3 regions of the Streptomyces sp. NPDC127108 genome follow, and region 3 is predicted to be linked to each of the others. Evidence: riboswitches for the same ligand, from Rfam matches in the RefSeq annotation. Region 3 holds a riboswitch; each other region holds the start of a gene.
What was found. Region 3 has a riboswitch for cyclic di-AMP ahead of ACFVHO_RS22445 (transglycosylase SLT domain-containing protein). Riboswitches for the same ligand answer to the same signal wherever they lie in the genome.
Positions count from the first base shown of each region.

Region 1: another riboswitch for cyclic di-AMP. It lies ahead of ACFVHO_RS14640 (M23 family metallopeptidase); the one in region 3 lies ahead of ACFVHO_RS22445 (transglycosylase SLT domain-containing protein).
Region 2: another riboswitch for cyclic di-AMP. It lies ahead of ACFVHO_RS37185 (M23 family metallopeptidase); the one in region 3 lies ahead of ACFVHO_RS22445 (transglycosylase SLT domain-containing protein).

Region 1 covers NZ_JBHXTE010000015.1:22,370-25,635, reverse strand. The annotation lists gene ACFVHO_RS14645 (PP2C family protein-serine/threonine phosphatase) at 138-1,427, shown strand; cyclic di-AMP (ydaO/yuaA leader) riboswitch at 1,658-1,793, shown strand; gene ACFVHO_RS14640 (M23 family metallopeptidase) at 1,805-2,911, shown strand; gene ACFVHO_RS14635 (aldo/keto reductase) at 3,054-3,266, shown strand, end outside.
Region 2 covers NZ_JBHXTE010000065.1:34,545-37,810, reverse strand. The annotation lists gene ACFVHO_RS37190 (M16 family metallopeptidase) at 1-682, shown strand, start outside; cyclic di-AMP (ydaO/yuaA leader) riboswitch at 990-1,151, shown strand; gene ACFVHO_RS37185 (M23 family metallopeptidase) at 1,165-1,992, shown strand; gene ACFVHO_RS37180 (GntR family transcriptional regulator) at 2,300-2,986, shown strand.
Region 3 covers NZ_JBHXTE010000026.1:2,717-5,982, reverse strand. The annotation lists gene ACFVHO_RS22455 (carotenoid oxygenase family protein) at 1-367, shown strand, start outside; gene ACFVHO_RS22450 (hypothetical protein) at 633-1,109, opposite strand; cyclic di-AMP (ydaO/yuaA leader) riboswitch at 1,792-1,990, shown strand; gene ACFVHO_RS22445 (transglycosylase SLT domain-containing protein) at 1,995-2,753, shown strand; gene ACFVHO_RS22440 (MBL fold metallo-hydrolase) at 2,827-3,266, opposite strand, start outside.

The DNA.
Region 1 (3,266 bases), on a different contig from region 3:
TCGGCCCCACGCCCCCGGGCGCGTCCCCGCCCCACCACGCGGCTCACCCACTCGGCCCACATCAGGTCGCCCCGGGCCCCCGCTGCGGGAAGCCTGGACGGGCCGACGCGGCGCTGATGCGGTGGAGTGGAGTGGTGGTGGTTGCTGTGCGTGGTGGGGGGCCGGACGGTGCGCAGGGTGGCCCGGGGACCGGGGGCGGGGAGTCCGGCGGCCCAGGCCGCCCCGGTCCCGGCCCAGGCCGTCCCCGTCCCGGCCCCGGCCCCGGTCCGCGCCCCCGCAAGGCACGCCGCCCCCGGCCGACCGTCGCCCCCGGCGACACCACCCGCGCCCTGCCCCGCGAGCGGGCCCTCGTCCGCGCGCTGCCCCCGCTCCTCCTCGTCGCCGGGATCTGCTTCGACATGCTCACGCCGCCCGAGTTCACCGCGTCCCCGCTGTTCGCCGCGGCACCCCTGATCACCGCCCCGTTCTTCCGGCTTCGGACCACCGTCGCGACCGCCGCCGTGTCCTGCGCCGCCATGCTCCTGCTGCGCCTGAGCCACCGCGTCGACGGCGCCGCCGACGTGCAGGTCATCACCGAGTTCCTGACGATGCTGACCGTCGGCGCGCTGGCCGTCGTCATCAACCGGGTCGTCCGCCGCGGCGACGCCCGCCTCGCCTCCGCCCGCTCCATCGCCGAGGCCACCCAGCGCGCGGTCCTGCCGCAGCCCGACCCGCGGATCGGCGGCCTGGACATCGCCGCGCGGTACGAGGCCGCGGAGGCCGACGCGTTCATCGGCGGGGACCTGTACGCCGTGCAGGACACCCCGCACGGGGTGCGGCTCGTCGTCGGTGACGTACGGGGCAAGGGGATGGGCGCGGTGGCCGCCGTCGCCGTCGTCATCGGCGCCTTCCGGGAGGCCGCCGAGCAGGAGGCCACGCTGGAGGCGGTGGCGCAGCGCCTGGAGCGTGCCCTTGCGCGGGAGGGGACGCGGCGCGACGGGCTCGACGCCTTCGAGGGGTTCACCACGGCGGTCCTCGTGGAGGTCCCGCGCGGCGACGAGGGCACCGTACGGATCATCAACCGCGGCCACCCCGAACCGCTGATGCTGCGCGCCGACGGGCGGCTGTGCGTGCTGTCGCCGTCCGAGCCCGCGCTGCCGCTCGGCATGGGCGAACTCGGCACCTGGCCGGACCGCGCGGACCAGAGCCCGTTCCCGCCGGGGGCCACGCTGCTGCTCTACACCGACGGGCTCTCCGAGGCCAGGGACGAGGACGGCGAGTTCTACGTCCCCGCCACCCGGCTCGGCGGCCGGATCTTTCCCGGCCCCGCGGGCCCCGACTCGCTCCTCGCGACCCTCGTCGACGAGGTCCGCCGGCACACCGGGGGCGGCGCCACGGACGACCTGGCGATGCTCGCCGTACGCCGTCCGGTGACGGTCGGTGACTGAAGGGCACCCCTCCGCAGCGTGATTGACGTGATGTCAGCAAGCCGTGGAGATCCAGAACGCTGCGGTGCGTCATGGTCTCCGCTCAACTCGCCCTACTCCAGCCGCTGATGTCCCTTGTGTTCGTAGCGTAAGCGTTAACGATCAGTCGGAACGGCTTGGAATACGGCACCGCCGTCTATTAACGTTCGATAACGCAGCGCGGTCGTCCCAGCCGGCACTCAAGTCGGCTCCGTGCGCACGCGCCTAATCCCGCAAGGGAGCCGGGGAACCACCACATTGGGGTGAATCGGGCACGCACCACGCCCGTAGGAGACCTTCCTGCTCCGAACCCGTCAGCTAACCCGGTAGGCGAGAAGGAAGGAAAGGAGTGCGCCCCAGTGGCGTCCAACCGGCCTGCCCCCGAAGCGCTCTACGTACCGAACGACGACTCCGAAGAAGGACCGCAAGGTCCCGCGGGATTCGGCGGGTACGCCCCCCAGGAGCCGTGGGAGGAGTGGAACCCCACCGCGGAGTCCATCCGCCCCGTGCGCGGCCGGCACCGGGTCCACAAGAAGGGCGGCGGCGGACTCGCGCGCAGCTCCACCGTCCTCGGCGTCGGCGTCATCGCGGCCGTGGGCGCGGGCGGCATCGCCACCGCGCAGGGCGGCAAGCCGCCGGTCTCCATCGCCATGCCGGACATGTCGGCCGTCACCGACCAGCTCCCGGAGGCCAAGTCCCTGCCGGGCGTGGGCTCCCTGATATCCGACGGCTCCGACGACGGCTCCGACACGACCACCGTCGCGGCCGCCGCGCCGCTCAGCTCCGCGGGCGTCACCACCGCCGACGCCGAGCGCGGCACCACCGGCGCCGGCGAGGCCCTGCGCGCCCGCATCATGCAGCAGGCCGAGAACCAGCAGCACCAGGCCGAGGACGCCCAGCGCATCGCGGCCGAGGACGCCGCCGTGAAGAAGGCCGCCGAGCAGGCCAAGGCCGAGCAGGACAAGGCGAAGGCGGCCGCGAAGGCCAAGGCCGCCGAGGAGAAGCGCAAGAAGGAAGAGGCCGCGCGCAAGAAGGCCGAGGCGGAGCGCCTCGCCAAGCTCGCCAAGAGCTTCTCGCTGCCCACCTCCTCGTACACCCTCACCTCGCACTTCGGCGACTCCGGATCCATGTGGTCCTCCGGCCAGCACACCGGCCTGGACTTCGCCGCCCCTACCGGCACGCCGCTCAAGGCCGTGCACACCGGCACCATCAAGTCGGCCGGCTGGTCGGGCTCGTACGGCTACCGCACGGTGCTCGAACTCAAGGACGGCACCGAAATCTGGTACTGCCACCAGTCCTCGATGAGCGTCAGCGTCGGCCAGAAGGTCACCACGGGCGAGGTCATCGGCCGCGTCGGCGCGACCGGCAACGTCACCGGACCGCACCTCCACATGGAGGTCCACACCAGCGGCGGCGCCAACATCGACCCGCTGGCCTGGCTGCAGGGCAAGGGCCTCAACCCGTAACACCCCACCGGCTCCGGCGGTCCTGGCGACGACCCCCCGACGCCAGGGCCGCCGGTCGGGGCCCACGGCGGCCGGAGCGGAGCCGCGGATTTCCGTGGGCCACACACGGAATTCGTTCCCCGGTGCGGATGTTGAGCCCCTTATGACCACACTCCGCCCGCTGGGCTCCTCCGACCTCGAAGTCTTCCCCCTCGCCCTCGGCGGCAACGTCTTCGGCTGGACCGCCGACGAAGCACAGTCCTTCGCCGTCCTCGACGCCTACACGGCCGCGGGCGGCAACTTCGTGGACACCGCCGACGTGTACTCGGCCTGGGCACCCGGCAACAAGGGCGGCGAGTCCGAGACCGTCCTCGGC
Region 2 (3,266 bases), on a different contig from region 3:
GCGCCCGGTGCCCCCGGTGACCGCCGACGACCGCGGCCGCGTCGTCATCGTGGACCGCCCCGGCGCCGTCCAGACGCAGCTGCTCATCGGCCGCGTCGGCCCGGACCGGCACGACCGCGTGTGGTCCGCGCAGGTCCTCGGTACGTACTGCCTGGGCGGCACCCTCACCTCGCGCCTGGACCGCGTCCTGCGCGAGGAGAAGGGCTACACCTACGGAGTGCGTGCCTTCGCCCAGGTGCTGCGCTCCGCCGCCCCCACGTCCCCGGAGGGGGCCACGGGCGCCGCGATGCTCGCCATCAGCGGCTCCGTGGACACCCCCAACACGGGCCCGGCCCTCGACGACCTGTGGAAGGTCCTGCGCACGCTCGCCGCGGAGGGCCTGACCGACCCCGAGCGCGATGTCGCCGTGCAGAACCTGGTCGGCGTCGCCCCGCTGAAGTACGAGACGGCGGCGGCCGTCGCCGCCACCCTCGCCGACCAGGTCGAGCAGCACCTGCCGGACGACTTCCAGGCCCACCTGTACCGCCAGTTGGCGCAGACGGGCACCGTGGAGGCCACCGCGGCCGTCGTGAGCGCCTTCCCGGACGACCGGCTCGTGACGGTCCTCGTGGGCGACGCCGCGCAGATCGAGGAGCCCGTCAAGGCGCTCGGCATCGGTGAAGTGACGGTGGTCACCGGCTGATTGCCGGGATCGGCCGGCGGCGATGCGGCGATGTTCCGGCGGCGTCCAAGGCGGCGTACAGGCCGCGGCGAGCTGCTGACGTAAAGCTGGACATAGCGGCATCAACGCCTCGTGGGAACAGGGACCCCAGCGGCTCAGGAAGCCACTGGGGTCCCTGCATGCCGCCATATGTCCGAATTGACATGGAGGTTGCTCGTCTGGCCTGTGGCGTGCGCTACAAAAGGCCTGATTCGTTTGTCGATTGAAAGATGAGGCGTTTAGCGTCGGTCCGGCTGTCCGTCAGGCAGTACGCCGCGTCCGCGGCACCGGACAGCCATCGCCGAGTCCCCGTACGGCGCGAGCCAGGGGAGCCGGGGACCCACACGTCCCCTGGGGTGAATCGGACCCCTTGCCGCGAGGCGAGGAGCCCGTAGGAGACCTTCCTGCTCCGAACCCGTCAGCTAACCCGGTAGGCGAGAAGGAAGGAAAGGATCAGCCGCTTCATGGCGTTCACCCGCCCGACCGGCAAGCACCGCCGTCCGAGCCGCATCTCGCGTACGACCGCCAGCGCCGCGGGCGTCGCCGCGCTCACCACCACCGGAGTCATCTCGGGCCTGGCCGCGCCGGCCCTCGCCGCCGAAGGCAGCTCCGCGGAGTACGCGCACACCGGCCTCACCCAGTCCATCTCCGTCGGCGACTCCCTGGCCGGCGAGATCGACGCCCAGGCCGCCGCGCAGAAGCACGCCGCCGTCGAGGCCGCCGCGCAGAAGAAGGCCGAGGCCGAGGCCCGCGCCGATGCCGCAGAGGCCAAGCGCAAGGCCGCCGAGGCCAAGCGGAAGGCCGAGGCCGCCGCGAAGGTGAAGGCCCAGAAGGAGCGCGAGGCCAAGGAGCGCGCCGCCCGCGAGGCCGAGCGCAAGCGCCTCGGCTCCTACGTCTCGCCGATCGACGGCAGCTACGTCTCCACCGGCTACAAGACCGGCGGGGCCATGTGGTCCTCCGGCAGCCACACCGGCGTCGACTTCCACGCCGCGTCCGGCACCCAGGTCCAGGCGGTCGCCGCGGGCACCGTCGTCGAGGCCGGCTGGGGCGGCGCCTACGGCAACAACGTCGTGATCCGCCACAACGACGGCACGTACACGCAGTACGGCCACATGTCGTCCCTCAGCGTCACGGTCGGCCAGACGGTCACCCCGGGCCAGCAGATCGGCCTCTCCGGTTCGACGGGCAACTCCAGCGGCCCGCACCTGCACTTCGAGGCCCGGACCGGCGCGGACTACGGCTCCGACATCGACCCCGTGGCGTACCTGCGCTCGCACGGCGTCAACGTCTGATCCCCGACGTGGGGCGTCCGAATCCCGACGCCGACGTCCGAATCCCGACATCAACGTCTGAATCCTGATGCCGGGACCCTCCCGGACGCATGAAAGCCCCGGCTCACCCGAGCCGGGGCTTTCATGCGTATGCGCGCCCTTTTGGCCAAAAGATATCCATGGATTCCGGCCTCCCGTCGGAAAATCCGGCCTTCTGCAATAGAGTTCATGGCGGCAGGGTCCATGGAGTCGTTGAACGAGCGCCATTCGACGCGTCGGCCGACGCGTCGACCAACGCGTTTCGCGGGCATTAAAGCGGAGGTCCGTCATGCGCATTCCCGCGCACTCGGTATGCACGGCCATCCGGGACGACATCGTCTCCGGTGTCTACGAACGCGGCACGCGCCTCACCGAGGAACTGCTCGCCCGCCGCTACGGCGTCTCCCGCGTCCCCGTGCGCGAGGCGCTGCGCACGCTGGAGGCCGAGGGCTTCGTCGTGACCCGCAGGCACGCGGGCGCCTGCGTCGCCGAGCCCACCGAGCAGGACGCCGCCGACCTCCTGGAGATCCGTGCGCTCCTGGAGCCCCTGGCGGCCGCCCGCGCCGCCCAGCGCCGCACCGACGCCCATCTGAAGGTCCTGCGCGGGCTCGTCCGGCTCGGCAAGGAGCGCTCCCGGCGCGGCGGTGCCGAGGACCTCCGCTCGCTCGACGGCTGGTTCCACGAGACGCTCACACAGGCCTCATCGAGCCCCGGCCTGATCACCCTGCTCACCCAGCTCCGCCACAAGATCGCCTGGATGTACGTCACGGAGCCCCAGGCCGCCCCCGCACAGACCTGGTCCGAGCGCGCCGCCGTTGTCGACGCCGTGGCCCGCGGCGACGCCGAGCGGGCCCGTACGCTCACCCTGCTGCACGCGGAACGGACCCCCGCGGCGCACCGGCCGCGGATCGGCCCCCGCGCCGGACGTGTGAGGGATTCGCAACATGCCGTCAACACGGTGAGCGTCCGGAATTAACGGCGGCGCCGTATACAAAGAGATACGTGTTCGCGGACGGAATTTTTCGCTGCCTGCATTTCGGATTCGAGTACGCGCCGAATACGTGTGAGGTGTGCGACCGAATGCACGGCCAGGCGTGCGACCTCATATGCGTCATCAGGCGTGCGGCTAGACGCGCGAAGAATGCGACGAGACGCGCGAACAAGAGAACAAGAGGTGCGCGAAAGAGGTGCGCGAAGGGGCGCGTGAAGAGACGCGCGCCGGATACGCAAAGGGTCCGTCCTGAATTCAGGACGGA
Region 3 (3,266 bases):
GATCGACCTGCGTACGGGAGGTGTCCGCGAGGAGCAGATCGACGACCGCCCGGTTGAATTCCCGCGCATCGACGACCGGTTCGCGGGCCTCGATGTCCGGTACGGCCACGTCACCGGGCGCGACGCGATCGTGCGGTACGACCTCCACGCGGGCGGTTCGACCGCGTTCGAGCCCGGCGAGGGATATCGTCCCTCCGAAGCCGTGTTCGCGCCCCCGAACTGGCTCATCGCGTACGTCTACGACCGCGCACGCGACGGAAGCGATCTGGTGATCCTGGACGCCACCGACCTGCGGAAACCGGTGGCGACGGTGCACCTCCCCGCCCGCGTGCCGGAAGGGTTCCACGGCAACTGGATCGCGGACTGAGCCCCCCCCCGGGGGGGAGCACAGCGGCAGCACCCGTCACGGCATGCGCGGTGTTCACCACTCCCCCGACGTCGGCCGCTCACTCACGCTGCCGGGGAATTCCCGGCCGCACGCCGCCGACCGGGCCACAGGTCGTCATACGAAGCGTCCATGAACTGCACCTGCGGGGCTCGCAGTGCCGACGCGTCGGCCGTCTCACCACGGGCTGCCCCCTGGGCCGCCCCTGCCGGGGCAGTTACGGGACGGTCTTTGGGCGCGGGTCCGATCAGGCCCTGCCGTAGGCGTGGCCGCTGCTGCACCTGGCGATCGGATGCCCCTTGCGGGCCAGGCAGATACTCAGCCTGACCCGCTTTCCCTCACGGATATTGAACACACCTGATTTATTGGTCCCTTTGCCGCACGCACGGCGGTAGTACGCCCGGTAGCGCCCGTCCTGACGCCACCTCACGTGCTGCACGACGCAGTATCCGTCGGCGTCCGCGTCGTAGATGTGCCACACGTCGCCCCGGTGGTAGAACTTGACGAATCCCCACGAGTTGCTGATTCCCGCATTGGCACCCCTGTTCGCCTGGATGTCGGTTTCCGGTGTCTCGGTGTCTACTGCAGAAACCGGAGTAGCGAATGCCAGATCCGGGGTGGGCGTACCACCTCGGGCCGCGGCAGGAGCAGTTGCGGCTGCACTCAGTACAGTTGTCGCCGCCAGCGACAATGTGCCGAGTGTCTTGGCGATCTTGCGCTTCATGAGAAGTTCTCCGTTCGCTTCATGACGGTTTCTCCGTCCGTGAGTTGAAGCTGAGTCACGGCGCCACTGCGCACACCCCCGCCCTCGTCGGCAGCGGGTGGTTCAGGCCGTGCCTCAGGCATTTCAGCGGACGGCCGGTTTTCTCACAGCCCCCGTTCGTGCCGGTAGACAAACTGGCTACGCGCGGTCGCCGGTGCTGCTTGCGGGCGCCCCTAGGAGCGTGGGCGTCCGGGGCGAACGGCTAGATCTTGGCCTCGTGGGCGTAAGGCTCCAGCTGCAGGCATCAGCGTCCTTGCCAGCTCACCAGCAGCGGTGTGCGACCAAGCAGACCTTTAGGGTTTGTCCGACTTTGCTCCGGAATTCACTTTCTCGCGCCATTGATGGCGTACACGAAGTGCTCCCTGCATTGTGTGGCACTTGGGCGGAATAGCACGCTCTGCTGCGCCGTCGAGACACGTTCCGGCCCGCACTCCATTCAGTGAAATGGGTCACGCCGGTCGGCCGGGGGCGGCTGCGCCCCGCCGGGAGTCGTGGAACGCACTTCCGTTCCACGCAAAGAAAGTTGGGGTTTTTGATCAAAGCGTGCGAGAGGTTGTGGATCTCCGGGATGAGCTTCGCTGATTTCCCGTTTGATTTCCGGTCTTGTTCCGTCCGCGTTTTCTCGCTTAACGTCGCCGTCAATCCGGATGGAACGCCGAATCCTGCCGCTGTCCGGAAACACTCCCACCCACTCACTCACTTCGCATGGCAGGAGCGGGGGACCCAGGTAAGACGCCGGTCCGGATTCCGGAACGGCTCGGGGTGAAGTCGCACTCGCATGTGCGGCCGGACATCTCCCGTCCGAACCCGACAGCTCACCTCGCAGGCGACGGAGAGGAATTCGTCATGCCTGCAAGGGGAAAGCACCGCCGCCCCAAGTCCAGCCCGCTCGCCCGGGGCATCGCCGTCGCGGGCACCGGCGGGGCCGTGCTCGCGCTCCCGGTGCTCGGCGCGGCCGACGCCACCGCCGCCGCACAGGCCGGCACGGCCGCCCAGCCCGCCGCGGCGCCCAAGACCTATGTGGTCGCCGCGGGTGACTCTCTTTCCACGATCGCCCGCGAGCACTCCGTGAGCGGCGGCTGGAAGAAGCTCTACCAGGACAACCGGAGCGTTCTGGGCGACGACCCGGGGATGATCCGCCCCGGCCTCAAGCTCACCCTCGGCGGCAAGAACCCTGCCAAGCCCGCGCAGAAGCCGGACACCGCCGACGGGCGGGCGGACCGCTCCGAGCGTGACGGCACGCTCGCCGCCGAGCCCGCCGCCGCCCCGGCCCCGAAGGCGTACACCAACGACCTCGACGGCTGGATCAAGGAGTCGCTCGACATCCTGGCCCAGCACGGCATCCCCGCCTCCTACGAGGGCATCCACCGCAACATCATGCGCGAGTCCTCAGGCAACCCGCTGGCCACCAACAACTGGGACTCCAACGCCGCCGCGGGAACCCCGTCCAAGGGCCTCCTGCAGGTCATCGACCCGACCTTCGCCGCCTACCGCCTGCCCGGCACGTCGATGGACAGCTTCGACCCCGTCGCCAACATCACCGCCGCCTGCAACTACGCGGCCGACCGCTACGGCTCGATCGACAACGTCAACGGCCCCTACTAGGCCCCCGTCCCGCCTCGCCTGCCGCGCGCCTTCCTCTGAACCGGGGCGCAGCCCTGCCTCGCCGGGCTTCCGATCATGTGGCCAGGTCCAGCCACTCCCCCACGGCCAGGACGCGTGCGCGCGGCCCGGCGTGCGCGCGGAACTCGTTCTCCGGGTCGAGGACTTCGGTGTAGCCCGCGATCTTGTCGGGCTGTTCCGGCTCGTAGTGGATCGGCACCGCGTACCGGGCGTCGAGGATCTCCGCTGCCGCGGCGGCCTGCTCCGGGTCCATCGCGGCGGGCAACGGGCTCGGCGGCTGCAGGTGCGGTGCGTCGACCACGGGGCCGTTCGCGGGCAGGAAGACCGCGTCGAACGGGCTGAACCGGCGCGCGACGAGCCACCAGGAGCCGTGGAACATCGTGTCGCCGCCGTGGAAGACCCGCTGCCCGTCGGCCTCGACCACCCAGTTCAGCTGTGGGTCGCCAAGGCCGTCGACGGCGGGCACCGCGGTGACGCGGAACGGCCCGATGTCGC